DNA from 4 places in the Streptomyces sp. NPDC059201 genome. Region 2 is predicted to be linked to each of the others. Evidence: riboswitches for the same ligand, from Rfam matches in the RefSeq annotation. Region 2 holds a riboswitch; each other region holds the start of a gene.
The links. A riboswitch is a leader RNA that binds a small molecule or an ion and turns the genes downstream of it on or off. The one in region 2 is predicted to bind cyclic di-AMP.
Positions count from the first base shown of each region.

Region 1: another riboswitch for cyclic di-AMP. It lies ahead of ACFXMG_RS13390 (transglycosylase SLT domain-containing protein); the one in region 2 lies ahead of ACFXMG_RS18665 (M23 family metallopeptidase).
Region 3: another riboswitch for cyclic di-AMP. It lies ahead of ACFXMG_RS30870 (peptidoglycan DD-metalloendopeptidase family protein); the one in region 2 lies ahead of ACFXMG_RS18665 (M23 family metallopeptidase).
Region 4: another riboswitch for cyclic di-AMP. It lies ahead of ACFXMG_RS27675 (transglycosylase family protein); the one in region 2 lies ahead of ACFXMG_RS18665 (M23 family metallopeptidase).

Region 1 covers NZ_JBHZBB010000003.1:687,644-695,120, reverse strand. The annotation lists gene ACFXMG_RS13395 (phosphoribosyltransferase family protein) at 737-2,041, shown strand; gene ACFXMG_RS13390 (transglycosylase SLT domain-containing protein) at 2,035-2,898, opposite strand; cyclic di-AMP (ydaO/yuaA leader) riboswitch at 2,903-3,088, opposite strand; gene ACFXMG_RS13385 (hypothetical protein) at 3,414-4,001, shown strand; partial or broken gene ACFXMG_RS13380 (phosphocholine-specific phospholipase C) at 4,062-6,099, opposite strand; gene ACFXMG_RS13375 (SIS domain-containing protein) at 6,448-7,371, shown strand; gene ACFXMG_RS13370 (ketose-bisphosphate aldolase) at 7,466-7,477, shown strand, end outside.
Region 2 covers NZ_JBHZBB010000005.1:117,614-125,090, forward strand. The annotation lists gene ACFXMG_RS18650 (DNA topoisomerase (ATP-hydrolyzing) subunit A) at 1-18, opposite strand, end outside; gene ACFXMG_RS18655 (M16 family metallopeptidase) at 201-1,547, shown strand; gene ACFXMG_RS18660 (M16 family metallopeptidase) at 1,574-2,938, shown strand; cyclic di-AMP (ydaO/yuaA leader) riboswitch at 3,138-3,299, shown strand; gene ACFXMG_RS18665 (M23 family metallopeptidase) at 3,307-4,077, shown strand; gene ACFXMG_RS18670 (GntR family transcriptional regulator) at 4,272-4,955, shown strand; gene ACFXMG_RS18675 (HPr family phosphocarrier protein) at 5,133-5,414, opposite strand; gene ACFXMG_RS18680 (GNAT family N-acetyltransferase) at 5,620-7,477, shown strand, end outside.
Region 3 covers NZ_JBHZBB010000011.1:246,121-253,597, reverse strand. The annotation lists gene ACFXMG_RS30875 (SGNH/GDSL hydrolase family protein) at 1-196, opposite strand, end outside; gene ACFXMG_RS30870 (peptidoglycan DD-metalloendopeptidase family protein) at 357-1,346, opposite strand; cyclic di-AMP (ydaO/yuaA leader) riboswitch at 1,351-1,514, opposite strand; gene ACFXMG_RS30865 (tyrosine-protein phosphatase) at 1,904-2,725, shown strand; gene ACFXMG_RS30860 (DUF6126 family protein) at 2,762-2,926, opposite strand; gene ACFXMG_RS30855 (helix-turn-helix domain-containing protein) at 2,947-3,576, opposite strand; gene ACFXMG_RS30850 (aspartate aminotransferase family protein) at 3,652-5,037, opposite strand; gene hpnH (adenosyl-hopene transferase HpnH) at 5,048-6,064, opposite strand; gene ACFXMG_RS30840 (1-hydroxy-2-methyl-2-butenyl 4-diphosphate reductase) at 6,072-6,737, opposite strand; gene shc (squalene--hopene cyclase) at 6,737-7,477, opposite strand, start outside.
Region 4 covers NZ_JBHZBB010000009.1:282,195-289,671, forward strand. The annotation lists gene ACFXMG_RS27660 (globin domain-containing protein) at 1-19, opposite strand, end outside; gene ACFXMG_RS27665 (cytochrome P450) at 142-1,503, shown strand; gene ACFXMG_RS27670 (transglycosylase family protein) at 1,647-2,846, shown strand; cyclic di-AMP (ydaO/yuaA leader) riboswitch at 3,111-3,287, shown strand; gene ACFXMG_RS27675 (transglycosylase family protein) at 3,291-4,046, shown strand; gene eno (phosphopyruvate hydratase) at 4,336-5,622, shown strand; gene ACFXMG_RS27685 (septum formation initiator family protein) at 5,726-6,196, shown strand; gene ACFXMG_RS27690 (DUF501 domain-containing protein) at 6,231-6,770, shown strand; gene ACFXMG_RS27695 (exopolyphosphatase) at 6,767-7,477, shown strand, end outside.

The DNA of each region.
Region 1 (7,477 bases), on a different contig from region 2:
CTGTGTCGGCGGGCTCCGGTTCGTTTCGCCGGACCTCGCCCGTGCCGTCGGAACCCTGATCGCGTCGCCGTGCCGGGCGCGTGCAGGCGGATCTCGGCCCGTGCCGTCGACACCCTGCCCACGGCGGGCCTCAGCCCGTGTTGCCGGGCGCCCGTGTCAGCGGATCCGCTCGTGCCGTCGGACCCGGACCGGCGGCGGATCCGGCCCGTTTCGTCGAGCCCTGCCCATGCTGGCGGGCCCGGCCCGCGCCGCCGGAACCGGGCCTGTACCGAACAGGCCCGCCCGTGCTGCCGCGCCCGGCCCTGTGCCGTGGGAAACCTGCCTGTGTCGGCGGGCTCCGGTTCGTTTCGCCGGACCTCGCCCGTGCCGTCGGAACCCTGATCGCGTCGCCGTGCCGGGCCCGTGCAGGCGGATCCCGGCCCGTGCCGCCTGCCCCGCCCACGGCGGCGGGCCCCAGCCCGTGTTGCCAGGCCCCGGCCCGTGCCAGCGGATCCGCTCGTGTTGTTGGACTCGGACCGGTGGCGGATCCGGCCCGCTTCGTCGGGTCCTGCCCATGCTGGCGGGCCCCGCACGCGCCGCCGGAACCAGACCCGTCCGTGCTGCCGAGCCCGGTCCTTTGCCGTCAGAACCCCGCCCGTCCCGCCACCCCCCTCCCTCCCCGTGGTGGGACCCTGGAAGTACCGGCTGGGGCGGGTGGGGTTGTTGTGTGTGGGGGGTGAGTGGGAAGGCGGCTGTTATGTATTTCGCCGATCGGGTGGATGCGGGGCGGCAGCTGGCGGCTCGGCTTGGGCATCTCAAGGGGCGGGATGTTGTGGTGTTGGGGCTGCCTCGGGGTGGGGTGCCGGTGGCGGCGGAGGTGGCTGAGGCGTTGGACGCGCCGTTGGACATCTGTCTGGTGCGGAAGCTGGGGGTGCCCAGTCGGCCCGAGCTGGCCATGGGGGCCATCGGGGAGGGGGGAGTAAGGGTCGTCAATGAGCAGATCTTGTGGGACGCGGGGGTGGGTGCGCGGGATCTGGCGGCGGTCGAGGAGCGGGAGCGGGCGGTGATGGCCGAGCGGGCCCGGCTCTATCGGGGCAGCCGTCGGCCGGTGCCGCTGGAGGGGCGGACGGTGGTCGTCGTCGACGACGGGCTCGCGACCGGTGCGACCGCGCTGGCCGCCTGCCGGGTGGTACGGGCCGGGGGCGCCGCCCGGATAGTGCTCGCGGTACCGGTGGCGCCGTACGGGTGGACGGCGCGGCTCGGCGGCGAGGCCGACGAGACGGTCGCCGTGCGCGCCCCGCAGGGGTTCGCGGCGGTCGGGCAGTTCTACCGGGAGTTCGACCAGACGCCGGACGCCGAGGTGGTGGCCCGGCTCGACCGGAGCCGGGCGGCGCGTGATCCGGTCGTCCGGCACACCGCCGTGCGGATCCCGGGCGGCGAACCGGTGCTGTCCGGTGATCTGGCGGTGCCCGACGGGGCCGCTGGGCTGGTCCTCTTCGCGCACGGCAGTGGCAGCAGCCGGCACAGTCCGCGGAACCGCGAGGTCGCCTCCGCCTTGAACCGGGCGGGGCTCGGGACTCTCCTCTTCGACCTGCTCACCGAGGCCGAGGCGACCGACCGTTCACGGGTCTTCGACACCCCGCTGCTCGCCGAGCGGCTGGGCCGCGCCGCCGCCTGGGCGGCCGGGACGCCCGGTATCGAACGTCTGCCGCGCGGCTACTTCGGGGCGAGTACGGGTGCGGCCGCCGCGCTGTGGGCGGCGGCGGACCCGGGCGACGACGTGGCCGCCGTGGTGTCCCGGGGCGGCCGGCCCGACCTGGCGGGGGAGCGTCTCGCCGGGGTCCGGGCCCCGACACTGCTGATCGTCGGCGGGAGCGACGACCTCGTCCTGGACCTCAACCGGCGGGCCGAGGCGCTGCTGCGCTGCGAGAGCCGGCTGGAGGTCGTACCCGGCGCCGGCCACCTCTTCGAGGAGCCGGGGGCCCTGGAGGAGGTGGCGTCGCTGGCGACGGACTGGTTCACCGGCCGCTTCCGTGCGGCCGTGAACGGGCGGGATCAGTAGGGGCCGTTGACGTTGTCGATGGAGCCGTACCGGTCGGCCGCGTAGTTGCTGGCGGCGGTGATGTTCGCGACCGGGTCGTACGGGTCGAGCGAGGTGCCCGGCACGTGGTACGCCGCGAACGTCGGGTCGATGACCTGGAGGAGGCCCTTCGACGGCGTGCCCTTCACGGCGTTGGAGTCCCAGAGGTTGATGGCGCGGGGGTTGCCCGAGGACTCGCGCATGATGTTGCGGTGGATGCCCTCGTACGAGCCGGGGATGCCGTACCGGGCCATCACGTCCAGCGACTCGCGGATCCAGCCGTCGAGGTTGTCGGCGTACTGGGTGGCGGCGATCGGGGCGGCCTGGACGGCGGGGGCCGCGGCGCGGGCGGCGGAGCGGCTCGCCCGTTCGGCGGAACCGCCGGACGCGGGCTTCGCCGCGCTCTTGCGGGCCGTCTGCTGGGGCTTCGGCGCGGCCTTGGCGGAATCCCGACGAATCGTCAGTTCGAGACCGGGGTGAATGAGTGACGGATTGTCACCCACGGTCTTCTTGTTCGCCTGGTAAAGCGACTTCCAGCCGCCCTGAATTCCCTTTCGGTGGGCGATCAGGGAAAGCGAGTCGCCCTTCACCACGGTGTAGGCGCGCGCGGCGGCCGGAGCGGCGGGAACGGCCGCGGGGGCCTGCGCCACGGCGGCGGTCCGCGCGGTGGGAGCCGCGACGGCGGCGGCCGGCGCGAGGGCGGGAGCGGCGGGCTGGGCGCCGGCCGTGGCGGGCACGACCAGCGGCAGGGCGAGGGCGACTCCGCCGGTGCCCGCGAAGGCGAGACCTCGGGTGACGGTACGGCGTCGGGGGCGGCGGTGCTTGCCGTGAGCGGGCATGACGGTTTCCTCTCCGGCGCCTGCGAGGTGAGCTGTCGGGTTCGGACTGGAGATGTCCGGCCGCGCGCACGCGGCTTCACCCCGAGCCGTTCCGGATGGCCGGACCGGCGGTGTGGTGGGTCCCCCGCTCCTGCCGTCGGGTGAAATGGGAGGTCTTTCGGGCGGTGGCAGGATTTGGCGATCCGCTCGAATAGAGGTGACCGTAGGCGAGGAATGCGGCGGGGAACAAGATGGGAATGCGCGAGAAATGGGGAGGTAAAGATCGACCGGCCGGAATTCAAGATCGACGGTTTCGGCGGGCCGGTCGGAATCCCTTGCGGCGCATGGCTCGTGGGGAATCGGACGATGGGTTGCGCCGGGGCGGAGTGAGTCGCGTCACTGGGCGGCGCAATGTCCGAATAGGGAATCTGATGCCTTTTGCGGAGCAATGCGTCGTCATGTCGATAGTCAGAGCCGAGGGTGCCGGTCGGGTGGCATAAGTCGCAAACTGGACAATCAGTCCCAATGATGTAGGAATGTCACTTCCTGTTCTGACGTCCACCGCGCAGCTCGACCCCGACGCCCTCGACCGCGAGGCGGCCCGCCTGTACGAGTCCGCCGCCTGGGAGCGCCTGGTCCCACCCGCCCCCGAAGCCTGGCGGAGCCTGCTCTCCGTCCCCGTCGATCAGCTGGTCGCCGACGCCCTCGACGCGCTGCCTCCGGCCCCGCCTACCGAGCGCCCGCTGCCGGGCAGGATCGGGGCCGTCCTCCCGGACCGGCTGCACGTCTGGCGCCGGGTCGGCCGGGCCGACGTACGGCCCTCCGTCCATCTGGCCTACGCGCGCCGCGTGCTGACCGAGTGGGGCTGGCAGAACACCCCGTACAAGCTGCGTGACGCGCGCGGCGCGCGGTGTCTCTGCGGCGCCCTGCTCGCCGCCCACCGGCTCGGTCACGGCAGCGCGTCCACCATGAACGAGGCCGGCGCCTGGATCATGACCGAGCTGCGGTCGCGGGGGTGGCACGGGCTCATCGGCCCCTGGAACCGCGCCCCGGGCCGCACCGCCGAGGACGCGCTCGCGCTCGTCGACGCCACCATCCACCGCGCCGCCCTCGCCGGCCGCTGAGCGACGGGCGAGGGCGAGGGCGAGGGCCAGAGCCAGCGCGAGGCCCCGCGCGCCCCGCGGTCAGCCCGTGACGCTCGGGGCGCCCGTCTCGATGTGGCCGGTGTACCGGCGCGACCAGGTGCCGTCGATGTCGGCGAGGACCGTGAAGTCGTACCAGCCGTCGTGGTACGCCACCGCGTTGAAGAAGTCCTCGCGCGTGGAGCCGGCGGGGACGGTGTACGTCCACGCGCCGTCCGCGCGGTAGGCGTTGGAGCGGATCGTGAAGGTCACCGGGCCGGCGGAGGTGTTGGTCATCCTGAACCAGATCGCCGTCTTCCCGGTGCCCGGCTCGGTCGCGAAGCGCGCCGCCACCTCGATCGCCTTGCCCGCCTTGGAGGCGTCGCCGATGAAGCGGCGCAGGAAGCGGTTCGGGCCCATCATCGAGATGTCGTACTTCCCCGAGCCCGAGCCGAGCCCGATGTTGAAGTAGTCGGAGGTGGTCGTCCCGGGGTCCACCGTGTACTGCCAGGCGGCGGTGTCCCGGTGCTGGTGCGGGTGGATCGAGAAGTGGGCGGCCCGCCGGGCCTGCGGGCCCTGGTTGGTCAGGGAGAACCAGGCGAGGATCTTGCCCGCGGCGCCGAACTCGAAGCGGTCGAGGTTGCCGTTCGGCTGGTAGGGGGAGCGCCCTGGCCGGGCGGGTGCCGGGCTCCTGGGCGGGCAGCGCGTTGTTCTGCGGCGCGGGGTTCGGGAGCGGGCCGCAGGTGGCCATGCCGATGACCTCCGTCGTCGACGGGAGGCCGCCGGGGACCCCGTACACCGGGTTCGAGAAGTCGAAGACGCCGGTCAGGTCGCCGGTCACCTTCCGCCGCCAGGCGCTGATGTTCGGGCAGGCCGCCGGGGTGCCGAGGGCGCTGGTCCAGGTCTCCAGGAAGCGGAGCACGGAGGTGTGGTCGAAGACCTCCGAGCTGACCCAGCCGCCCCGCGTCCACGGCGACATGACGAGCATCGGGACGCGGAAGCCGAGGCCGATCGGCACGCCGTCGAGGTACTCGCCCGGGGTCCCGGGCGGGGCGACCGGCGGCGGCACGTGGTCGAAGAAGCCGTCGTTCTCGTCGTAGTTGAGGAACATCACCGTCGAGTCGAAGACCTCGGGGTTCGCGGCCAGGGCGCGGTAGACCAGGTCGACGAAGTGGGCGCCGTCGCCGGGAGGGGCGTACGGGTGCTCCGAGAACGCCTCGTTGGCCACCACCCACGACACCTGCGGCAGGGTGCCGGCGAGGACGTCGGCGCGGATCGCGGCGGCGATGTCGTCCGGGGTCGAGCCGGTGACCTTCGGGACCGAGGCCATGCCCCGGTCGTGGAGCGGGTCGCCGGGCCGGGCGTCGGTGAACTTCTTGAAGTAGGCGAGGCCGTTGTCGCCGTAGTTGTCCTGGGCGTTCTGGTAGACCCTCCAGCTCACGCCGGCCCGCTGGAGCGCCTCCGCGTACGTCTCCCAGGTCAGCCCCGACTCGTCCCCGCCGTCCTTGCTGGAGGCGTCGATCCTGCCGCTCCACAGGAAGGTGCGGTTCGGGCCGGTGGCGCTGAGCGCCGAGCAGAAGTAGGCGTCGCAGATCGTGTAGTGGTCGGCGAGCGCGTGGTGGAACGGGATGTCCTCGCGGTCGAGATGGCCGAGGGTGCGGGTGTTGCCCACACCGGTCACCCAGTTGTCGAGCCGGCCCTTGTTCCAGGCGGCGTGCTGCGAGGTCCAGCTGTGCGGCAGGTCGCCGTTGCACTGGGCGAGCGTCTCGCCGTCGACCCCGCCGGCCGGGGGCGTGTCGCTGAGCTTCCAGGGGAACTGCCGGCCGCCCCAGTTGGGCTGCTGGAAGGTGCCCCAGCCGCCGGGGATGTTCCCCGCCGCGCGGTCTCCGAAGCCGCGCACGCCCCGGAGGGTGCCGAAGTAGTGGTCGAAGCTGCGGTTCTCCTGCATGAGGATCACCACGTGACGGACGTCGGTCAGGGTGCCGGTCGCGGCCCGCGCGGCGGCCGAGGCCGTCGCCGGGGGCAGTGCGGCCCCCGCGACGAGCCCGGCACCGAGCCCCGCCCCGATCCCGACGAACCCTCTGCGGCTGATGGGAAGCATGCCCCGCCCCTCCTGTCACGGTGTGCCCCTGCGGGCGTGTCGGCAGCCATGATGGGGGAGCGGCGCCCAAAGGTATACGCACGTGCGGTAAGGGGTTGGTGAACAGGCAGGTCGTGCTCGTTCAGCCTGGTCCAACCTGTAGGGGAATTGGTATCAGGTGCGACCAATAAGTCGGTCGAGGGCCTGTCGTGCGAGCTCCGGCGCGTGACCGTCCCGCCGCCGGTGCGGCTCCGGGTCTCCGGCGGCGTGGGGGATACCCTGGCATTTAGATGCGTGAATCTGCTTGAATACTGCTCGTTCTGAGCATTCTCACGCATCACTGCTGTCTCTTTCGTGCAAGGAGTGTGCATGGCCCCCTCCCGTACCACCGTTGAGATCGCCACCCAGCCCGCCGTCTGGCGCGAGGCGCTCCGCACGCTGCCGCGGCACGCCCCCGCCCTGCCCCGGCGCGGCGAGCGCGTCGCCGTGATCGGCTGCGGCACCTCCTGGTTCATGGCCCAGGCGTACGCCGATCTGCGCGAGGCCGGCGGACACGGCGAGACCGACGCCTTCGCCGCCTCCCGCTTCCCCTTCTCCCGCAGCTACGACCGGGTCATCGCCCTCACCCGCTCCGGCACCACCAGCGAGGTCCTCGCCGTCCTCGCCCGGCTGGCCGGAACCGTCCCCACCGGAGCGATCACCGCCGACCCGGCCACCCCCGTCATGGACCTCGCCGACGCCGTCGCCGTCCTCGACTTCGCCGACGAGGAGTCGGTCGTCCAGACCCGCTTCGCCACCACCGCCCTCGCCCTCCTCCGCGCCCACCTGGAGGCCGAGGACGCCCTGCCCGACGGTGTCGCCCCCGTCGCCCGGGCCGCCGACGACGCCGAACTCGCCCTCGTCCGGCCGCTGGACGCCGCCGTGCGCGAGGCCGGGCAGTTCACCTTCCTCGGCACCGGCTGGACCTACGGCCTCGCCCAGGAGGCCGGGCTCAAGATGCGCGAGGCGGCCGGCGCCTGGACGGAGGCGTACCCGGCGATGGAGTACCGCCACGGGCCCATCAGCATCACCGGCCCCGGGCGCGTCGCCTGGAGCTTCGGCCCCCTGCCCGACGGCCTCGCCGAGGAGATCCGCGCGGTCGGCGGCACCCTCGTCGCCGGCGCTCTCGACCCGCTCGCCGAACTCGTCCTCGCCCAGCGCCTCGCCGTCGCGGTCGCCGAGGCCCAGGGCCTCGACCCCGACCGGCCCCGCAACCTCACCCGCTCCGTCGTCCTCGCGGACGCCGGCGCCTGAACCCGGCACCCGTACCGCCCGGCCCCGCACCGAGACCCGCCCGCGACCCCGCCCGCAAGGCCCCCACCCTCCACCCCGTCACCGGAGCAGGACCATGCCACTGACC
Region 2 (7,477 bases):
CGTGCTGCGGCGGGCCATCGCGGCTGCGGCTCCTTATCCGACAAAGCTTGATCTGACGCGGACCATTGTGGACCGTGCCACCGACAACGTGGACCGCGACCCGGACGAGGGACATCCGAGGGGGCCGGGAACTTCGCCAGGTGTCGGCGCGCTTGCATACAGTGGCAGGACTTTTCCAGATCGCGATCGAAGGGACGTACATGCCCATGGGTCACACGGCCACGGCCGAGGCCGGCTCCGGCGGCCTGACAGCGACCGAGCACCGGCTGGCGAACGGCCTGCGGGTGGTCCTCTCCGAGGACCACCTGACCCCGGTCGCCGCGGTATGCCTCTGGTACGACGTCGGCTCGCGCCACGAGGTCGAGGGCCGCACGGGCCTCGCCCACCTCTTCGAGCACCTGATGTTCCAGGGTTCCCAGCAGGTGCACGGCAACGGGCACTTCGAGCTCGTCCAGGGCGCCGGCGGTTCGCTCAACGGCACGACCAGCTTCGAGCGCACCAACTACTTCGAGACCATGCCCACCCACCAGCTGGAGCTCGCGCTCTGGCTGGAGGCCGACCGCATGGGCTCGCTGCTCGCCGCGCTCGACGACGAGTCGATGGAGAACCAGCGCGACGTCGTGAAGAACGAGCGCCGCCAGCGGTACGACAACGTGCCGTACGGCACCGCCTTCGAGAAGCTCACCGCGCTCGCGTACCCCGAGGGCCACCCGTACCACCACACCCCCATCGGCTCGATGGCGGACCTGGACGCGGCCACCCTGGAGGACGCGCGGAGCTTCTTCCGCACCTACTACGCGCCCAACAACGCGGTCCTGTCGGTCGTCGGCGACATCGACCCGGAGCAGACGCTCGCCTGGGTCGAGAAGTACTTCGGCTCCATCCCCGGCCACGACGGCAAGCCCGCCCCGCGCGACGGCGCCCTTCCGGAGGTCATCGGCGGGCAGCTGCGCGAGGTCCTCGTCGAGGACGTCCCGGCCCGCGCCCTGATGGCCGCCTACCGGCTCCCGGAGGACGGCACGCGCGCGTGCGACGCCGCCGACCTCGCCCTCACCGTGCTCGGCGGCGGCGAGTCCTCCCGCCTGCACAACCGGCTGGTCCGCCGCGACCGCACCGCCGTCGCCGCCGGCTTCGGCCTGCTCCGGCTCGCCGGCGCCCCCTCCCTCGGCTGGCTGGACGTCAAGACCTCCGGCGGCGTCGAGGTCCCCGCCATCGAGACGGCCGTCGACGAGGAGCTCGCCCGCTTCGCCGCCGAGGGCCCGACCGCCGAGGAGATGGAGCGCGCCCAGGCCCAGCTGGAGCGCGAATGGCTCGACCGGCTCGGCACGGTGGCCGGCCGCGCCGACGAACTGTGCCGCTTCGCCGTGCTGTTCGGCGACCCCCAGCTGGCGCTGACCGCGGTCGACCGCGTCCTCGCCGTCACCGCCGAGGAGGTGCGCGAGGTGGCCGCGGCCCGACTGCGCCCCGACAACCGCGCGGTGCTGGTCTACGAGCCGGTGGAGACCGAGGACAGCGACAGCGACGAGGAAGAGGGAGCGGACAAGTGACCGATGCCGCCGTGTCTCTGACCAGTATGGATTTCCACCCGCAGCCGCAGGCGGGGGTGGCCAGGCCGTGGGCCTTCCCGGCCCCCGAGCGCGGTGCGCTCGACAACGGGCTGACGGTGCTGCGCTGCCACCGCCCCGGCCAGCAGGTCGTCGCCGTCGAGATCTTCGTGGACGCGCCGCTGGACGCCGAGCCCGAGGGGCTCGACGGCGTCGCCACCATCATGGCGCGCGCCCTCTCCGAGGGGACCACCGAGCGCGGCGCCGAGGAGTTCGCGGCCGAGCTGGAGCGCTGCGGCGCCACGCTCGACGCGCACGCGGACCACCCCGGCGTCCGGGTCTCCCTGGAGGTGCCGGTCTCCCGGCTCCACAAGGCGCTCGGGCTCGTCGCCGAGGCCCTGATCTCCCCGGCCTTCGACCCGGACGAGGTCAAGCGCCTGGTGGACAACCGGCTCGACGAGATCCCGCACGAGGCCGCCAACCCCAGCCGGCGCGCGGCCAAGCAGCTCTACAAGGAGCTGTTCCCGGCCACCGCCCGCATGTCCCGGCCGCGCCAGGGCACCAAGGAGACGGTGGAGGTCATCGACGCCGCCGCCGTCCGCGCCTTCTACGACGGGTACGTGCGGCCCGCCGCCGCCACCGCGGTCGTCGTCGGCGACCTCACCGGCGTCGACCTCGACAAGGTCCTCGCCGAGACCCTCGGCGGCTGGGCGGGCAAGCCGGCCGCGCCGCGCCCGATGCCGCCGATCACCGCCGACGACACCGGACGGGTCGTCATCGTCGACCGCCCCGGGGCCGTCCAGACCCAGCTGCTCATCGGCCGGATCGGTCCGGACCGCCACGACGCCGTCTGGGCCGCGCAGGTCCTCGGCGTCTACTGCCTCGGCGGCACCCTGACGTCTCGTCTGGACGCCGTCCTGCGCGAGGAGAAGGGGTACACGTACGGCGTGCGCTCCTTCGGGCAGGTGCTCCGCTCGGACGGCGAGGGGCACGGCGCCTCGATGCTCGCCATCAGCGGCTCGGTCGACACCCCCAACACCGGTCCGGCCCTCGACGACCTGTGGAAGGTGCTCCGCACCCTCGCCGAGGGCGGTCTCACCGACGCCGAGCGGGACATCGCCGTGCAGAACCTGGTGGGCGTGGCCCCGCTCAAGTACGAGACGGCCGCGTCGGTCGCCGCGACCCTGTCCGACCAGGTCGAGCAGCACCTCCCGGACGACTACCAGGCGCGGTTGTACGCCCGGCTCGCCGAGACCGGCACGGTCGAGGCCACGGCCGCCGTCGTCAGCGCCTTCCCGGTGGACCGGCTCGTCACCGTCCTGGTGGGCGACGCCGCGCAGATCGAGGAGCCCGTCCGGGCCCTCGGCATCGGCGAGGTGACCGTGGTGAGCTGACCCGCCGTCGGCTCCCGGCGGAGGTCTCCGATGCGAAGTTGCGTCGGAGACCTCCGCTTTATCCGTTATGAGACAAGGGTGATCGTATGCCCTGTGGCATGTCTTACAAATGGGCGTGTCTGTTTGGCGATCGACATCCGTCCGGCCTAGCGTCGACCCGGCTGTCCGACCCGACGCACGCGCCGCACCCGCGGCACCCGGACAGCCATCGCCGAGTCCCCGTCAGGCGCGAGCCTGGGGAGCCGGGGACCCACTCAGTCCCTGGGGTGAATCGGACGCCTTCGCCGCGCGGAGGGGTCCGTAGGAGACCTTCCTGCTCCGAACCCGTCAGCTAACCCGGTAGGCGAGAAGGAAGGAAAGGAACCGTCTTGGCGTTCACCCGTGCCACCGGGAAGCACCGTGGTGCGAGCCGACTGGCTCGCCGCAGCGCCGGCTTCGCCGGCGTGGCCGCCCTCGCGACCACCGGCGTCGTCGGCACCCTCGCCTCCCCGGCGCTCGCCGCCGACACGGACAACCGTTCCGCCGAGGACACCGGCCTCACTCAGGTGATCGCCGACGAGTCCATCGCCGACCAGATCAGCGCCCAGGCCGCCGCCCAGGAGCAGGAGGCCGCCGAGGCCGAGGCCCGGGCCAAGGCGCGCGCCGAGGCGAAGCGCAAGGCCGAGGCCCGCGCGCAGGAGATCCGCGAGGAGAAGGAGCGCGCCGCCCGCGAGGCCGAGCGCCGCCGCCTCGCCTCCTTCAACCTCCCGGTCTCCGGCTCGTACGTCTCCACCGGCTACAAGACCGGCGGTTCCCTCTGGTCCTCCGGCAGCCACTCCGGCGTCGACTTCCACGCCGCCTACGGCAGCTCGGTCGTCTCGGTCGGCTCCGGCACCGTCGTCGAGGCCGGCTGGGGCGGCGCGTACGGCAACAACATCGTGATCCGGATGAACGACGGCACGTACACCCAGTACGGCCACCTGTCGTCCATCGGCGTCTACGTCGGGCAGTCCGTCGAGCCCGGCGAGCAGATAGGCATCTCCGGCTCGACCGGCAACTCGACCGGCCCGCACCTCCACTTCGAGGCCCGGACCAGCGCCGACTACGGCTCCGACATCAGCCCCGTCGCGTACCTCCGCGCCCGCGGCGTCAGCCTCTGACCCGTCACCCCACCCCGAAACGGCCCCGGCTCCCACGAGCCGGGGCCTTTTCGTCACCCCCGGGGCAGGTGCTGTCGCTGCCGCGAACCGGACGAATTCCGAGGGGGCATCGGAATTTCCGGCGCACTGCAATAGAGTCGCGGAAACAGCGCCGCTCGAATTCGGTGCGCGCGGAGTGAAAGCGGAGGTCGGACATGCGGGTTCCCGCGCAATCGGTATGCACGGCGATCCGGGACGACATCGTCTCGGGGATCTTCGAGCGTGGCAGCCGGCTGACGGAGGACCAGCTCGCCCGCCGCTACGGCGTCTCCCGCGTCCCGGTCCGCGAGGCGCTGCGCACCCTGGAGTCCGAGGGCTTCGTCGTCAGCCGCCGGCACGCGGGCGCGCAGGTCGCCGAACCCACCGACCAGGAGGCCGCCGACCTCCTCGACGTACGCGCGCTGCTCGAACCGCTCGGCGCCGCCCGGGCCGCCCAGCGGCGCACCGACGCCCACCTCAAGGTGCTGCGCGGCCTGGTCAGGCTGGGGCAGGAGCGGGCCCGCCGGGGGCAGGGCGAGGATCTGCGGGCGCTCGGCGGCTGGTTCCACGAGACGCTCGCGCAGGCGTCGGGGAGCCCGGCGCTCGCCGCCCTCCTCACCCAACTGCGCCACAAGATCGCCTGGATGTACGCGGTCGACCAGCCGGACCGGCCCGTCGACGCCTGGGCGGAGCACGGGGCGATCGTCGACGCCATCGCGCGCGGGGACGCCGAGCGGGCCCGCGCGCTGACCGCCCTGCACGCCGAGCACACGCTTCCGCTGCACCGGCTGAAAAGGCCGGAGCGGGGCCGTGTGAGGGTTTCGCAACATGCCGTCAACACGGCGAGCGTCCGGAATTAACACGGGCGCCGTATACAAAGAATAGCAATTCCGGGGCGTCTTTCGTGCTGCCAGGAAATGGAATTGCCTGGCTCTGGAAATGCCTGGATCCGGAAATGCCGGACGGCCGTGTCCGCCGGGAGTTCCGGGGACACGGCCGTCCGGGAAGAGCGTGGATCGACCCGCTGGGTCAGACCGTCAGACCGTCTCGGGGAGCTCGTCGAGACCCTCGGCGACGAGCTTGGCGAGGCGCTCCAGCGCGGCCTCGGCACCCTCGGCCTCCGAGGCGAGCACGATCTCCTCGCCGCCCTGCGCGCCCAGACCGAGCACCGCGAGCATCGACGCGGCGTTCACCGGGTTGCCGTCGGCCTTGGCGATGGTCACCGGGACACCGGAGGCCGTGGCGGCACGGACGAAGATGGAGGCGGGGCGGGCGTGCAGGCCCTCGGCCCAGCCGACGTTGACGCGGCGCTCAGCCATGGTGTTGCCCTTCAGGTCTTCAGCGGTTGTCTAGACCAGTCTCTCACGGCGTGCGGCGTGCTCCTGCCGACCTTCGTCCCGCATCCGTGCGACGTTCGGCCCCCCTCACCATGCCCGCGGAAGGCGGGCCGCGCGAGCCGTGTACCGCCGACGAGGGGGCGCGCGAACGGTGCCGGTGTCGGACCCCCGCCGTAGGCTTTGCCCCATGCGGAGCGCGTCGGAGCAGGCGGACGAACCGGGCGGACCGGACGGGACGAGCGGTGCGAGCGGGACGGCCGGGACAGGCGGACCGGGCGGGACGGGAGCGGGGGAGCGACCGGCCCCGGAGGAGCACGCCTACCCCGACCACTGGGAGGCCGACGTCGTCCTGCGCGACGGCGGCACCGCGCGCGTCCGGCCCATCACCGCCGACGACGCCGACCGGCTCGTCAGCTTCTACGAGCAGGTCTCGGACGAGTCGAAGTACTACCGCTTCTTCGCCCCCTACCCCCGGCTCTCCGCCAAGGACGTCCACCGCTTCACCCACCACGACTTCGTCGACCGGGTCGGCCTCGCCGCCACCGTCGGCGGCGAGTTCATCGCCACCGTCCGCTACGACCGGATCGACGCCCGCGGCCTGCCCGCGTCCGTCCCCGCCGACGAGGCCGAGGTCGCCTTCCTCGTCCAGGACGCCCACCAGGGCCGAGGCGTCGCCTCCGCTCTCCTCGAACACATCGCGGCCGTCGCCCGCGAGCGCGGCATCCGCCGCTTCGCCGCCGAGGTGCTCCCCGCCAACACCAAGATGATCAAGGTGTTCACGGACGCCGGCTACACCCAGAAGCGCAGCTTCGAGGACGGCTCCGTCCGCCTCCACCTCGACCTGGAACCGACCGACCGCTCCCTCGCCGTCCAGCGGGCCCGCGAACAGCGCGCCGAGGCCCGCTCCGTCCAGCGGCTCCTCGCCCCCGGCTCGGTCGCCGTCGTCGGTGCCGGACGCACCCCCGGAGGCGTCGGCCGCACCGTCCTGCGGAACCTGCTGGAGGCCGACTTCACCGGACAGGTGTACGCGGTCAACCCCGCGCTCGACGCCCCCGGGGCCGAACTCGACGGCGTGCCCGCCTTCCCCTCCGTCGCCGCCATCGGCACCCCCGTCGACCTCGCGATCGTCGCCGTCCCCGCCGAGCGGGTCCCCGAGGTCGTCGCCGACTGCGGCGAACACGGCGTGCGCGGCCTCGTCGTCCTCTCCGCCGGGTACGCCGAGAGCGGCACCGAGGGCGGCCGTGAGCGGCAGCGGGCCCTGGTCCGCCAGGCCCGCTCGTACGGCATGCGGATCATCGGCCCCAACGCCTTCGGCATCATCGACACCGCCGCCGACGTCCGGCTCAACGCCTCGCTCGCCCCCGAGATGCCCGCCGCCGGCCGCATCGGCCTCTTCACCCAGTCCGGCGCCATCGGCGTCGCCCTCCTCGCCGGACTGCACCGGCGCGGCGCCGGCCTCTCCTCCTTCATCTCCGCGGGCAACCGCGCGGACGTCTCCGGCAACGACGTCCTCCAGCACTGGTACGACGACCCCGCGACCGACGTCGTCCTCCTCTACCTGGAGTCGATCGGCAACCCGCGCAAGTTCGCCCGGCTCGCCCGCCGCACCGCCGCCGTCAAACCGGTCGTCGTCGTCAAGGGCGCCCGCCACAGCGGCAGCGCCCCGCCCGGCCACCGCGTCCCCGTCACCCGCATCCCGCACGCCACCGTCTCCGCGCTGCTCCGCCAGGCCGGCGTCATCCGCGTCGACACCGTCACCGAACTCGTCGACGCCGGTGTGCTGCTTGCCGGGCAGCCGCTGCCCGCCGGACCGCGCGTCGCGATCCTCGGCAACTCCGAGTCCCTCGGCCTCCTCACGTACGACGCCTGCCTCACCGAGGGGCTGCGCCCGCAGCGGCCGCTCGACCTGACGACCGCCGCCACCCCCGCCGACTTCCGGGACGCGCTCGCCGCGGCCCTCGCCGACGACGCGTGCGACGCGGTCGTCGTCACCGCGATCCCCTGGGTCGGCATCGAGGGCACCACCGAGGTGCTGGCCGCCTCCC
Region 3 (7,477 bases), on a different contig from region 2:
CCAGGTTCGCGTAGCGGAAGCCCTCGTGGTCCGGAAGCTGGTCGGCGAGGAGCACCGCGAAGCGGTCCGCCCAGCCGACGAACGTCCCGTCGGGACCCGGGTCCCCGACGCCCTCCGTGAAGCTGTCACCGATCGCCGCGTACGACCCGAAGGACCCGAACGTGTTCTCGTCTGTTGCTCTCGAATCGTCTGCCACGGAAGCACATCCTTCCTTTTCGGATGTGACCTACGCGACCGTAAGGAGGGGTTGACGGCGGGTGATATATGCCACCGATAAAGAGTTTGCCAAGCCGGAATAGGGCGAAGGCCCGGCACCAGGGGTGCCGGGCCTTCGTGTGGCCGTGGGGCCGGACGGGTCAGATCGACACGCCGTGCTGGCGCAGGTAGGCCAGCGGGTCGATGTCCGCGCCGTAGCTCGGCGAGGTGCGGATCTCGAAGTGCAGGTGCGGGCCGGTCGAGTTGCCGGTGGAGCCGGAGAGACCGATCTGCTGGCCGCCGCTCACGGACTGGCCGGAGGAGACGGAGAGGGAGGAGAGGTGGGCGTACTGCGAGTAGTTGCCGTCGGCGTGCTGGATGACGACCTCGTTGCCGTAGGCGCCGCTCCAGCCGGCGGAGACGACCGTGCCGGCGCCGACGGCGCGGACGGTGGTGCCGGAGGAGGCGATGAAGTCGGCACCGGTGTGGTAGCCGGAGGACCACATGGAGCCGGAGGCGCGGTAGGGGGTGGAGACGCCGCCGCCGGCGACGGGGGCGACCCAGCCGGAGGAGGTGGACTGCGCGGCGGCCGGGGCGGCGGCGCGCTCGGTGGAGCGCGAGGCGCGGGTCTGCTCGCCGGAGGACTGGGTCTTCTGGGCGGCCTTGCGCTCGGCCTTCGGAGCGGCCTTCGGGGCGGCCTTGGCGGCGGCCTTGGGCGCGGACTGCGCGGCGGCGGGCTTCGGGGCGGCGGCCTTGGCGGGGTTCTTGGCGCCGAGGGTGAGCTTCATGCCCGGCAGGATCAGGGAGGGGTTCCCGCCGACGACCTGGCGGTTGTCGGAGTAGAGCTTCTGCCAGCCGCCGGCGACGTTCTGCTCGGCGGCGATCTTCGACAGGTAGTCGCCGGCGACGACGGAGTACGTCTTCGGGGCGGCGGCCTGGGCGGCCGGCGCGGCGGCGGCCTGGGTGTGGACGTGCGCGGCGGCGCTCACCACGGCGCTGGAGACGGCGGCCGGGGCGGCCTGCTCGGCGGCGTGGGCGCCGGTGGCGCCGAGGAGCGGCAGGGCGACGACGGCGCCACCGGTGCCGGCGGCGACGAGGCCACGGGTGATGAGGGTGGACTTCTGGCGGCGGTGCTTACCCTTCACGGGCATGGCGAATTCCTCTCCGGCGCCTGCGAGGTGAGCTGTCGGGTTCGGACTGGAGATGCCCGGCCGCGTTTCTCACGCGGCTTCACCCCTAGCCGTCCTGCGTCGCGGGACCGGCGTACTTCCTTGGGTCCCCCGCTCCTGCCACGCGATGGGATGGGGTCGAATTCCGGGCGGTGGCAGGATTCGGCGGTCCGACCGGATTGACGGCGACGCTAGACGAGCGGGGTCGGCGCGAACAAGCCACGGAATTCGACGGGCATTCCGGGACGATCTTCGGGCCCGGAATTCCGGTCACCCTCCGTCGATGACGGTCCCTCGATTCCCTTTTCAGGGAGGGTGATTGATCCGGGCGGTCGGCCACGATCCGTCACTTCTATGACCCTGCTCACGCGCCGCATTCCATCTCCCCCGCAACCAGGGCGCGTTACCGCAAGACCCTCCAATACGGACAGATCGCCCATTACCGACCAGGGGGGTGCGCCAGGCCCTGCGCGCCGGGATGATTGCGGGGGGAACCGATCTCGTCCCGGTCCCGCTGACGCCTACCCCCAGGAGCATCCGTGACGCAGCAGTCGCCGCAGGTCCACCCCCTCGAACCCGGCGAGCCCGAGCTCGCCGAGGTCCGCAACTTCCGGGACGTGGGCGGCCTGCCGACCACGGACGGGCGGGCCGTCCGGCCCGGCGCCCTCTTCCGCAGCGGTCACCTCGCCGACGCCACCGAGTCCGACGCGGCCTTCCTCTCCGACCTCGGGCTGCACACGATCTTCGACTTCCGCAACGCCGCCGACGCCAAGGTGGAGGGGCCCGACGTCGAGCTCCCGGGCGTACGGAACGTGAACATACCCCTGAGCGACCCGGCCGACGGCAAGGAGTTCTGGCGGATGGTCCGCGAGGGCGACCTCGGCACGCTGCGGAACCTGCTGGGCGACGGCAAGGCGGCGGACCGGATGACGTCCTCGTACCGCCGGATGATCGTGGAGCGGACCGCCGAGCACAGCCGGGTCCTGCACTCCCTCGCCGAGGAGTCCGTCCCGGCCCTGATGCACTGCGCGGCCGGCAAGGACCGCGCCGGGCTCTCGATCGCGATCACCCTGCTCGCGCTGGGCGTGGAGCGCGAGGCCATCGAGGCCGACTACGTGAAGTCCGACGCGCCGCACCGCCGCTACAAGGTGCGCCGCAGCTCCACCGCCCGGGACGCGATGGCGCCCGAGGTGATGGAGCTGCTGAGCCCGCTCTTCGACGCGCGGGTGGAGTACCTGAGGGCCGCCTTCGAGACGATCGACGCGACCTGGGGCTCCGTCGACACCTACCTCGCGGAGGGCCTGAAGCTCGCGCCCGAGACCCTGGCGCGCCTGCGGGAGCGGCTGCTCACGGCGGCGTGAGTGCCAGCGGGCCCGGAAACCGCTACTGCGCGACGACTACTGGTTCTGCCCGCCGAGCATGAAGAGCAGGTAGAGGAAACCGGCGAAGAGGTGACCGGCGATCAGGTAGGCGAAGAGGCGGAGCACCAGCCCCTTGGGGAACTTCCCCTCGCCGCGCTCTTCGCCGGTGCCCGGGGCGGAATGTGCTGACTTGTCGGACATGTCGACCAACCTTCGGAGGCTCAGCGGGAGTGCGGGGCGCCGCCGCCCAGGCACAGCTCGGCGGCGGGGCTCTGGAGGAGCGTGTGGACGAACAGCACCTCGGCGCCGGCGCGGCCGGCCGCGCCGATCCGGTGCGGGGTGAGCGAGTCGAAGTGCGCGCTGTCCCCGGGGTCGAGCAGGTGCACCGCCTCGCCGAGGGCGAGCCGGACCTGTCCTTCGAGGACGTGCAGCCACTCCTCGCCGGGGTGGACGCGCACGATGTCGGCCCGGGTGGCGTACGGCACATGGACGCGCAGGCACTGCATGGCCCGGCCGGCGCCGCCCGCCTGCCGGTAGACCCAGCCGTCCGCCTCGACCGGCTCGGAGCGGCCGGCCCGGACCACCGGGTCGCGTTCCGGCGGGGTCTCCCCCAGCAGCTCGGCGACCGTCGTACCGTAGATACGGGCCAGGGCCAGCAGCATCGGCAGCGAGGGCTGCCGGTTCCCGGTCTCCAGGCGCGAGAGGTGCGCCGGGGAGAGCCCGGCCCGCTGGGCGGCCGCCTCCAGGGTGAACCCCCGGCGCCGGCGCAGGGCCCGCAGCTGCGGGGCGACGTCGGGCAGGATCTCGGGAGCGGCGGTTTCCGGGGCGGGGCCCCGGGGGACGTGGTCCATGGGTCCATTCCGCCAGGAACGTGCCTCTGAGGCAAGTTTCTTGCCCCAGAGGCAAAAACGCGGGACGCCGGCGGCTCAGCGCTGCGCGACCGCCTGCTTGACCAGCGTCTTCCCGAAGTCCCAGAGCAGCCCGCCACCGCCGTGGGCATCCTCCATGACCTCCGTGAAGGCGGTCACGAAGCGGTCCACGTCCGCCTCGTCGATCACCAGCGGCGGGATGAGCTTGATCACCTCCAGGTGGTCCCCGGAGACCTGGGTGAGGATCCGGTGCCGCTGGAGCAGCGGGACCACCACCATCTGCGCGAAGAGCCCCTTGCGGGCCGTCTGGAGCATCGCCCACCGCCCGCGCAGCCCCAGCGAGCTCGGCCGCCCGAACTCGATGCCGATCATCAGCCCCCGGCCCCGCACCGCGTGCAGCAGCTCGTACCGGGGCACCAGCTCCTCAAGCCGGCTCTTCAGCAGCCCGCCGACCCGCCGCACGTGCGCGACCGTCCCCTCGGACTCCATCACCGACAGCACCGCCAGCCCCGCCGCCATCGCCTGGGCGTTGCCGCCGAAGCTGGCGGAGTGGACCAGGACCCGGTCCATGGACGAGTAGACCTTCTTGAAGATCCAGTCCTTGCCGAGGGTCGCGCCGACCGGCACGTACCCGCCGGAGAGCGCCTTCGCCACGCACACCAGGTCCGGCTCGACGCCCTCCTCGTGCTGGTACGCGTAGAAGTCGCCGGTCCGGCCGAGGCCGGTCTGCACCTCGTCGGCGATCAGCAGCGCCCCGTGCCGGTGCAGCAGCTCCTGCGCGGCGGCGAGGAAGCCGGGCGGGGCCTCGTGGACGCCCTTGCCCTGGATCGGTTCGACCACGAAGGCGGCCACGTCGCCCTTGCGGAGCTCGCGCTCCAGGGCGTCGAGGTCGCCGAGCGCGATCGGCGTGTCCGGGAGCAGCGGGTCGAAGCCCGCCCGGAAGCCCTGCTCGCCGTTGACGGAGAGGGCGCCGGTGGTGAGCCCGTGGAAGGCGTGGTGGCAGTAGACGATCCTCGGCCGGCCGGTGGCGTACCGGGCGAACTTCAGCGCGGTCTCGACGGCCTCGGTGCCGCTGTTGCCGAAGAAGACCCGGTCGAGGTGGGGGCTGTGGGCGAGCAGCCGCTCGGCGAGGAGTCCGGGCAGCGGCGGGCAGTCGAAGCGGGTGAGGTCGGGAAGGTCCGCGTCGAGGACGTCGTGCAGGGCCCGCCGGACGACGGGGTGGTGCCGTCCCAGGCCCATGACGCCGAAGCCGGCGAGCATGTCGAGGTGGTCGTTGCCCTCGGCGTCCCAGAAGTGGGCGCCCTCGGCCCGCTCGTAGACCTTGTCGAAGCCGATGGTGCGCAGCATCCGCGGGAGCTGCGGGTTGAGGTAGCGGGCGTGCAGCGCGTACCGCTCGCCGCCGCGTGCGGCGAGCAGCGCCCGCAGGTCGAACCCGTCGGTCATGGCCCGGCCCTCAGTTGCCCGAGACGGTCTCGCGGACCGCCCGCAGCGACTCCTTGAGCGAGCCCATGGTGGCGAGGACGGCGGTCGGTTCGTAGCCGCAGTGCGCCATGCAGTTGGCGCAGCGCGGGTCCTTTCCGCGGCCGTACTTGTCCCAGTCGGTCTCCTCGACGAGTTCCCGGTAGGTGGGGACGTAGCCGTCGCTCATCAGATAGCAGGGGCGCTGCCACCCGAAGAGGGAGTAGTTGGGGATCGCCCAGGCGGTGCAGGGGAAGTCGGCCTTTCCTTCGAGGAAGTCGAGGAAGAGCGGCGAGTGGTTGAGCCGCCAGCGGCGCCGGTTGCCGCCCGCGAACGCCTTCTTGAAGAGTTCCCTGGTCTGTTCGACGCCGAGGAAGTGCTCCTGGTCGGGGGCCTTCTCGTAGGCATAGGCGGGCGAGATCATCATTTCGTCGACCTGGAGGTCGTCGTTGAGGTAATTCAGCACCTCGATGATGGTCTGCGGGGTGTCGGTGTTGAAGAAGGTCGAATTGGTGGTGACGCGGAATCCGCGCCGCTTGGCCTCCTTGATCGCCGCGACGGCCTCGTCGAACACGCCCTCCTTCGCCACCGATTCGTCGTGGCGTTCGCGCAGTCCGTCGATGTGGACGGCGAAGGCGAAATAGGGCGAGGGGGTGAAGTTCTCGAGCTTCTTGCGCAGCAGCATCGCGTTGGTGCAGAGGAAGACGTATTTCCGGCGGGCGACGAGCTGGCGCACGATCTCGTCGATCTGAGGGTGCATCAGGGGTTCGCCGCCGGCGATGGAGACCATCGGGGCGCCCGACTCCAGGACGGCGCCGACCGCCTGGGCGACCGGCATGCGCTGCTTGAGGACGCCTGCCGGGTGCTGGATCTTGCCGCAGCCCTCGCACTTGAGGTTGCAGGCGTAGAGCGGCTCCAGCTCCACGATCAGGGGGAACTTGTCCCGCTTGCGGAGCTTCTGTTCGAAGAGATAGGTCCCGACCCGGACGGACTGACGGAGCGGCATGGCCATGACCGGCTCACCTCCTGGGGAGCAGCAGAGAACGGTGCCATTCGAAGAAAGCGGGAAGGACGGCACGGAGGACACGGAAGGCCGATATTCCCCCGCGTACGGTGCCGATCCGGACCAGTTCGTGTTCGGGGGCGTCCACGACCACCCGTACGGCCGCAAGCGGGCGGGGTCCGGCCGCCCGTGCGGTACGGAGCGTGGCGGCGGACTCCATGTCGACGGCGATCGCCCCGCCGGCGGCCAGCGCGGCCCGCTCGGGGCCCCGCACCACGTGGTCGGAGCCGGTCAGCGGGCCGGTGTGCACGGTCCGGCCGGGCACGGCCCTGGCCAGTGCCTTGACGAGGAGGTCGGTCCCGTCGCAGACGAGGGCGCCGCCGGGGTCGCGGGTCTCCTCGGCGACGACCAGGTCGCCGGGGTGCATCCCGGGGGCGAGCCCGGCGCAGAAGCCGGAGGCGATGACGGCGGCGCCGCCCCAGCCCTCGCGGGCCAGCGCCCGGGACACCCCCCGGGTCGCGTGGGCGGGTCCCATGCCGGTGCGCACGACCCGGACGGGCCCGGGCGCGCCTTCGCGCTCGCCGCCGCGCAGGGCGAGGCGTTCGATGCCGAGGGCGCAGGCGATCAGCAGCGGCGGCGGGGCCTCGGCCCCGGGGTCCTCCGGCGGGCGGTCGCGGTCCATCACGGTCTCCCGCCGGGGGTGGGCTCGCCGTGCACGTACCGGCCGAGCGCGGTGAGCGGGAAGACCTGCCGGTAGAGGTGGTAGTTGATGGAGAAGTCCCAGGGGAAGCCGGTGCCGGTGAAGTACGGCTCGTCCCAGGAGCCGTCCTCGTGCTGGGTCTCCACCAGCCAGGCGACGCCGCGCCGGGCGGTCTCGGAGTCGCGCTCCCCGGCGGCGAGGAGGGCGATGAGGGCCCAGGCGGTCTGGGAGGCGGTGGAGGCGCCCCGGCCGATCCAGGAGCGGTCGTCGTACGAGCGGAGGTCCTCGCCCCAGCCGCCGTCCGGGTTCTGCGCGGCGGCGAGCCAGGCGACGGCCCGGCGGATCGCCGGATGGGAGGTGGGGAGTCCGGCGGCGGTGAGGGCGGGGACCACCGAGCCGGTGCCGTAGACGTAGTTGACGCCCCAGCGGCCGAACCAGGCGCCGTTGGGCTCCTGTTCGGCGAGCAGCCAGTCGACGCCCCGGCGGGTGCGCGGGTGGTCGGCCCGTCCCTCGTAGGCCAGCATCTCGACGACGTGGGCGGTGACGTCGGCGGAGGGCGGGTCGATGACCTCGCCGAAGTCGCAGAAGGGCAGCTTGTTGGGCAGGACGCTGGTGTTGTCGGCGTCGAAGGCGGCCCAGGCGCCGTTGCCGGACTGCATGCCGGCGGTCCAACGGGCGGCGCGGGCGACGGTCGCGTCCACCCGGGCGGGGTCGGGGTGGCG
Region 4 (7,477 bases), on a different contig from region 2:
TGAGCAAGGGGAGGTCCACGCGGGAAATGTAGGGCACGGGCCGTCACGGCGTGATCACCGGGCGGTGATCACGTCAGGTCGGCCGGAAGGGCGCGGGGCCCCGGACGGTACGGTCGGGGCGTGAGTGAAGGACCCGCCCCGATGCCCGATACACCCGGTACGCCTGGTACACCCGGTGCGCCTGGTACACCCGGCGCGACCCCCGCCGGGGCCGGCTGCCCCGTCTCGGGCGCGGGCCCGGACGGCGGCCCCGGCGGCGGGCCGGTGCCCGCGCTGTTCAGCTGGGAGTTCGCCACCGACCCCTACCCGGCGTACGCGTGGCTGCGGGAGCACGCGCCCGTGCACCGGACGACGCTGCCCAGCGGCGTCGAGGCGTGGCTCGTGACGCGGTACGCGGACGCACGCCAGGCCCTCGCCGACCAGCGGCTCTCGAAGAACCCGGTGCACCACGCCGAGCCGGGCAAGACCGGCATTCCGGGCGAGCGCAGCGCCGGGCTGATGACCCATCTCCTCAACATCGACCCGCCGGACCACACGCGGCTGCGGCGGCTGGTGTCGAAGGCGTTCACCCCGCGCCGGGTCGCGGCCTTCGCGCCCCGCGTGCAGGAGCTGACCGACCGGCTCATCGACGGCTTCGCCGAGCGGGGGAGCGCCGACCTCATCCACGAGTTCGCCTTCCCGCTCCCCATCTACGCCATCTGCGACATGCTCGGGGTGCCCGCCGAGGACCAGGACGACTTCCGGGACTGGGCCGGGATGATGATCAGGCACGGCGGGGGCCCGCGCGGCGGGGTGGCGCGGTCGGTGAAGAAGATCCGCGGATACCTGGCGGAGCTGATCCACCGGAAGCGGGAGGGCCTCCGGGAGGACGGGGCCGACGACCTCATCTCGGGGCTCATCCGCGCCTCCGACCACGGCGACCACCTCACCGAGGCCGAGGCCGTCGCCATGTGCTTCGTGCTTCTTTTCGCCGGCTTCGAGACGACCATCAATTTGATCGGTAACGGGGCTTATGCCCTGCTTCGTCACCCGGAGCAGCGGGCCCTCCTCCAGTCCTCGCTCGCCGCGGGCGAGACCGGACTCCTGGAGACCGGCGTCGAGGAACTGCTGCGGTACGACGGGCCGGTCGAGCTGGCGACCTGGCGGTACGCGACCACCGCCCTGACCATCGGCGGGCAGCCGATCCCGGCCGGCGACCCGGTCCTCGTCGTCCTCGCCGCCGCCGACCGCGACCCGGACCGCTTCGGCGCCCCGGACACCCTCGACCTCGCCCGCAAGGACAACCAGCACCTCGGGTACGGGCACGGCATCCACTACTGCCTGGGCGCGCCGCTCGCCCGCCTGGAGGGACAGACCGCGCTCGCCACCCTCCTGACCCGCCTGCCGGACCTGCGACTTGGCGTCGATCCGGACGAACTGCGGTGGCGCGGCGGGCTCATCATGAGGGGATTGCGGACGCTTCCGGTGGAGTTCACCCCTTCCGCACCCCCGCAGGGCACGTGACGGCGTGTCAGAAATGTGATCTTCACGTGATCGCGGAGCCATCGACTTGTGACGGACGTTCGAATGCGGCTACGTTCGCGCCTACGTTCGGCGCCACCCCAGCCGTTCCCGCACTCCCCCGCCGTCACGCGAAAGGCCCCGACATGCTTTCCGGAAACGGACGACACCGTCGACCCCGCCAGGCTCCCGCGCTCGTCGTCACCGCCGGAGTGACCGGATCCGCCCTGGCGCTGCCGCTGCTCGCCACCGGCTCCGCCTCCGCCGCCGACGCGGCCACCTGGGACCGGGTCGCCGCCTGCGAGTCCGGCGGCCAGTGGAGCGCCAACTTCGGCAACGGCGCGTACGGCGGCCTCCAGATGACGCAGGAGGCGTGGGAGCGGTACGGCGGACGCGCGTACGCCCCCAGCCCCGACCTCGCCAGCCGCGCCCAGCAGATCGCCGTCGCCGAGAAGGCGCTCGCCTCCGGCAGCGCCGACTGGGCCACCTGCGCGCCCATCGCGGGCCTGAAGAACGACGGGAAGCCCACCGGCGTCCAGCCGGGCCCCGCCGTCCAGGAGGAGGACGAGGGCGGAGTGGCGCCCGAGTCGAACTGGACCGGCGGCACCTCCGCGTCGGCCTCCGGGTCCGCCTCCACGCCCGCGGCTTCCACGCCCGCCGCCTCCGCGCCGTCGAAGGCTCCCGCGGTGGGGGAGAAGGCCGAGAAGGCCGCCGAGAAGGCCGCGGAGAAGAAGGGGACCGCCACCGCCCCGGCGACGCCCACCGCGCCCGCCGGCTCCGCCACGCCCACGACCCCGCCCCCCGCGGGCACGGTCACCCCGCCGGCGAGCACCGCCCCGGACGCCACCCCGGACACGCCCACCGGCACCACGCCGGGCACCCCGGGCACCCCGGACGCCTCCACGGGCACGCCCGGCACCCCGGGCACCCCCGTGACGTCCCCGGACGCCTCGGAGACGCCCCTGGCGCCCACTGCTCCCACCACTCCCACCACCCCCGTGACCCCCGGTACGGACGGGTCTGACGTGTCGTCGGCCACACCCGGAACGGGCAAGCACCGGGGCGACGCCGCCCCGGAGGAATCCGGCGTAACGGACGCATCGCTGGAATCCGGGCGTCATGCCGTAGCAGCGGACAAGGTCACCTCAACCCCCGTCAAGGCGGACGTAAGCGACGCCTACACCGTGCGGCCGGGTGACAGCCTGTCGGAGATTGCGCAGGAGAACGATCTTGCGGGCGGCTGGGACGCCCTCTACGACGCCAACCGCCATACGGTCGGGGTCGATCCGGATCTCATCCTCCCTGGTCAGAGCCTTGAGCTGACGGTCCCTCCGTCGGAGAAGTGAGGCCGTTTCAGGGGCTTATGTCCGATTTTGGGAAAGTGAGACATGGGTCTCTTCGTCCCAACTGGCGTGTCACGTCCGCAAACTTTGCTCCCGTCAGCTCTCACCTGCGCAAACGAGGGCTGACGGAGTGCAAGTAAGGGCGTTTTGTCCGTCGTAAGCCTCTTTGAACTTCGAGCACCTGTGTGTCTACGGTCGACACCGCTCGCCACCGCGGGCCCCGTCGACCGAAACGCCGAGTCCTGCCGTCGGTCGCCGGGAATTGTCGTCGCGAAAGCGCCGTAGGCAGGAGTGGGGGACCCAAGGTTTGCGCCGGTCCCGGCCGTCGAGACAGACGGCCGATCGACCGGCTAGGGGTGAAGCCGCGTGCAAGGACACGCGGCCGGGCGCACTCTTCAAGCCCGAACCCGACAGCTCACCTCACAGGCGTCGGTGAAGAGGAATCTCATGCTGTTCTCCGGCACGGGCAAGCGTCGTCGTCCCTCCAAGGCCACTCGCGTCGTCGCCCTCGTCGGCGTCACCGGTGCGGCCGTCGCCGCCCCGCTGATGGCCGCCGGCACCGCCTCGGCCGCCACCGCCTCCGAGTGGGACCGCGTCGCCCAGTGCGAGTCCGGCGGCAACTGGTCGATCAACACCGGCAACGGCTACTACGGCGGCCTCCAGTTCTCGGCCTCCACCTGGGCCGCGTACGGCGGCACCGCCTACGCCTCCACCGCCAACCAGGCCAGCAAGTCCCAGCAGATCGCCATCGCCGAGAAGGTCCTCGCGGGCCAGGGCAAGGGCGCGTGGCCGAGCTGTGGCGTGGGCCTCTCCGGCGCCTCGTACGACGGCGGTTCCGCCGAGTCCGCTCCGCAGCAGAGCGCCCCCGAGCAGAACACCCAGCAGAGCGCCCCGAAGCAGAGCGCCCCCGAGCGCTCCACCGAGCAGCCCGCCAACCGCAGCGAGCAGCGCCAGGCCCCGAAGAAGGCCACGCAGCAGCAGGCCGCCCCGCAGGCCGCCGCCAAGAAGACCGTCACCACCCCGACCGGCAAGACGGTCAAGAAGGGTGACGGCGAGTACAAGGTCGTGGCCGGCGACACCCTCAGCAAGATCGCCCAGGCGCAGGGCGTCGACGGCGGCTGGGCCGAGCTCTTCGACCTCAACAAGGACGTCGTCGACAACGCCGACCTGATCTACCCGGGCCAGCAGCTCCACCTGAAGTGAGCCCCGCGGCACCCGTGAGTCCGGCGGCTCACCGGTGCCCGACGACCCTCCCGCGGTGACCACCCCGGTCCCGAGCCCCCTTCCCCCGTGGCTCGTGACCGGGGTTCTGCCGTTACCGTCCAGTAGATCCCAGGGCTTTCGTCCCTCGATACGTGCTCTTGGGCCCTTTTTCGTCCCAGGGGACGGGCGGTCGGCTGGCCGGAGCGCCGGAGCCGGTTAGGCTCATGTCGCAAGGCGAACGAGACCTTGCGACCCATGCGTCACACCTAGCGTCACATCCCAGAAGGAGATGCTCGTGCCGTCCATCGACGTCGTCGTAGCCCGGGAAATCCTGGACTCCCGAGGCAACCCCACGGTCGAGGTCGAGGTCGGCCTCGACGACGGCAGCACCGGCCGTGCTGCCGTGCCGTCCGGTGCCTCCACCGGTGCGTTCGAGGCCCTGGAGCTTCGCGACGGTGACCAGAACCGCTACCTCGGCAAGGGTGTCGAGAAGGCCGTCCTCGCCGTCATCGAGCAGATCGGCCCGGAGCTCGTCGGCTACGACGCCACCGAGCAGCGCCTGATCGACCAGGCCATGTTCGACCTGGACGCCACCCCGGACAAGTCCTCGCTCGGCGCCAACGCCATCCTCGGCGTCTCCCTCGCCGTCGCGCACGCCGCCTCCGAGGCCAGCGACCTCCCCCTCTTCCGCTACCTCGGCGGCCCGAACGCGCACCTGCTGCCCGTTCCGATGATGAACATCCTCAACGGTGGGTCGCACGCCGACTCCAACGTCGACATCCAGGAGTTCATGATCGCCCCGATCGGCGCGGAGTCCTTCTCCGAGGCCCTGCGCTGGGGCACCGAGGTCTACCACACCCTCAAGGGCGTCCTGAAGGGCAAGGGCCTCTCCACCGGCCTCGGCGACGAGGGCGGCTTCGCCCCGAACCTCGGCTCCAACCGTGAGGCGCTCGACCTCATCCTGGAGGCCATCAAGCAGGCCGGCTACGTGCCCGGCAAGGACATCGCGCTCGCCCTCGACTGCGCCGCCTCCGAGTTCTACAAGGACGGCAAGTACGAGTTCGAGGGCAAGGCCCGCTCCGCCGCCGAGATGACGGAGTACTACGAGGAGCTCGTCTCCGCGTACCCGCTCGTCTCCATCGAGGACCCGCTCTTCGAGGACGACTGGGCCGGCTGGAACGTCATCACCGAGAAGCTCGGCGACAAGGTCCAGCTCGTCGGCGACGACCTCTTCGTCACCAACCCCGAGCGCCTCGCCCGCGGCATCGAGGAGAAGTCCGCCAACGCCCTCCTGGTGAAGGTCAACCAGATCGGCTCGCTGACCGAGACCCTCGACGCCGTCGAGCTCGCCCAGCGCAACGGCTTCAAGTGCATGATGTCCCACCGCTCCGGCGAGACCGAGGACGTCACCATCGCCGACCTCGCCGTCGCCACCAACTGCGGCCAGATCAAGACCGGCGCCCCGGCCCGCTCCGAGCGCGTCGCCAAGTACAACCAGCTGCTGCGCATCGAGGAGATCCTCGACGACGCCGCCGTCTACGCCGGCCGCAGCGCCTTCCCGCGCTTCAAGGGCTGATCGCGGGGGCCGACGGGCCCCGGCACCGTAGTTCCGTCCGTCCCCGCACCCGGTCCCGTACCGTGTGCGGGGACGTACGTATGACCAGGGGAGGCGACACCGCATGGCCGTGAAGAACGGGGACCGGTTCTCCACCGCGACCCGGATCAGGCTGCTCGGCGAGCAGACCGCGGCCCGCGTCTACCGCTCCCAGACCCGCCGCCAGGCCCGGCGCTCCCGGCTCACCGGCCGCGCCGCCTTCCTCGCCCTCGTCGTCTGCTCCCTCGTCGTCGCCCTCGCCTATCCGATACGGAGCTACGTCTCCCAGCAGGGCGAGATCGCCGACCAGGAGCGCAAGGCCGCCGAGGCCGCCCGGCGGGTCGAGGAGCTCCGGGACGAGAAGGCCCGCCTCCAGGACCCGGCCTACGTCCGCCGCCTCGCCCGCGAACACCTCCACTACGTGCTCCCCGGCGAGACCGGCTTCACCGTGAACGACCCCGGGGCGGCCGACCGCCCCCGCGCCGACCAGGGCACGGCAGACCGCCCCTGGTACGACAACCTGTGGGACGGCGTGGACCACGCCGACCGTCCCTGACGACGCCCGACACGACCCCACGAACAAGGCAGACATGCACACGCCCCCTCCGCAGACCGAACGCACCGAGCCCACCGAGGCGGACGTCGCCGCCTTTGAAGCCCAGCTCGGCCGGCCGCCGCGCGGCCTGCGCGCCATCGCGCACCGCTGCCCCTGCGGCAACCCGGACGTCGTCGAGACCGCGCCCCGGCTGCCCGACGGCACCCCCTTCCCGACCACGTACTACCTCACCTGCCCCCGGGCCGCCTCGGCCATCGGCACCCTGGAGGCCAACGGGGTCATGAAGGAGATGCAGGCCCGGCTCGCCACCGACCCCGAGCTCGCCGCCGCCTACCGCGCCGCGCACGAGGACTACATCGCCCGGCGCGACGCCATCGAGGTCCTGGAGGGCTTCCCCAGCGCCGGCGGCATGCCCGACCGCGTCAAGTGCCTGCACGTCCTCGTCGGCCACTCGCTGGTGGCGGGCCCGGGCGTCAACCCGTTCGGCGACGAGGCCCTCGCGATGCTCCCCGAGTGGTGGGCCAAGGGCCCGTGCGTGACGCCGTGCGGGGACGAGAAGGAGTCCGCGGAATGACCCGGGTCGCCGGAATCGACTGCGGTACGAACTCCATCCGCCTCCTCGTCGCCGACATCCACCCGGAGACCGGCGAGCTCGTCGAGCTGGACCGGCGGATGACGATCGTCCGGCTCGGCCAGGACGTCGACCGGACCGGCCGGCTCGCGCCCGAGGCGCTGGAGCGCACCTTCGCCGCCTGCCGCGCGTACGCCGCGGTCATCGAGGAGCTCGGGGCCGAGCGGCTCCGCTTCGTCGCCACCTCCGCCTCGCGCGACGCCGAGAACCGGCAGGACTTCGTCGACGGGGTCGTCGCCATCCTGGGCGTCGAGCCCGAGGTGATCACCGGCGACCAGGAGGCCGCGTTCTCCTTCGCGGGCGCCACCGGCGAGCTGCACGGCGACGACCGGCGGCTGGTCGTGGACATCGGCGGCGGCTCCACCGAGTTCGTGGTCGGCAACCGGCACGTCGAGGCCGCCCGCTCCGTCGACATCGGCTGCGTCCGGCTCACCGAGCGGCACGTCCGGCACGACCCGCCGACCGCCGAGGAGGCCGAGGCGATCCGCGCCGACGTCCGCGCCGCCCTCGACCTCGCCGCCGGGACGGTGCCGATCACCACCGCCGACACCCTCGTCGGCCTGGCCGGATCCGTCACCACCGTCGCCGCCATCGCCCTCGGGCTGCCGGAGTACGACTCCGAGAAGGTCCACCACTCCCGGATCTCCGCC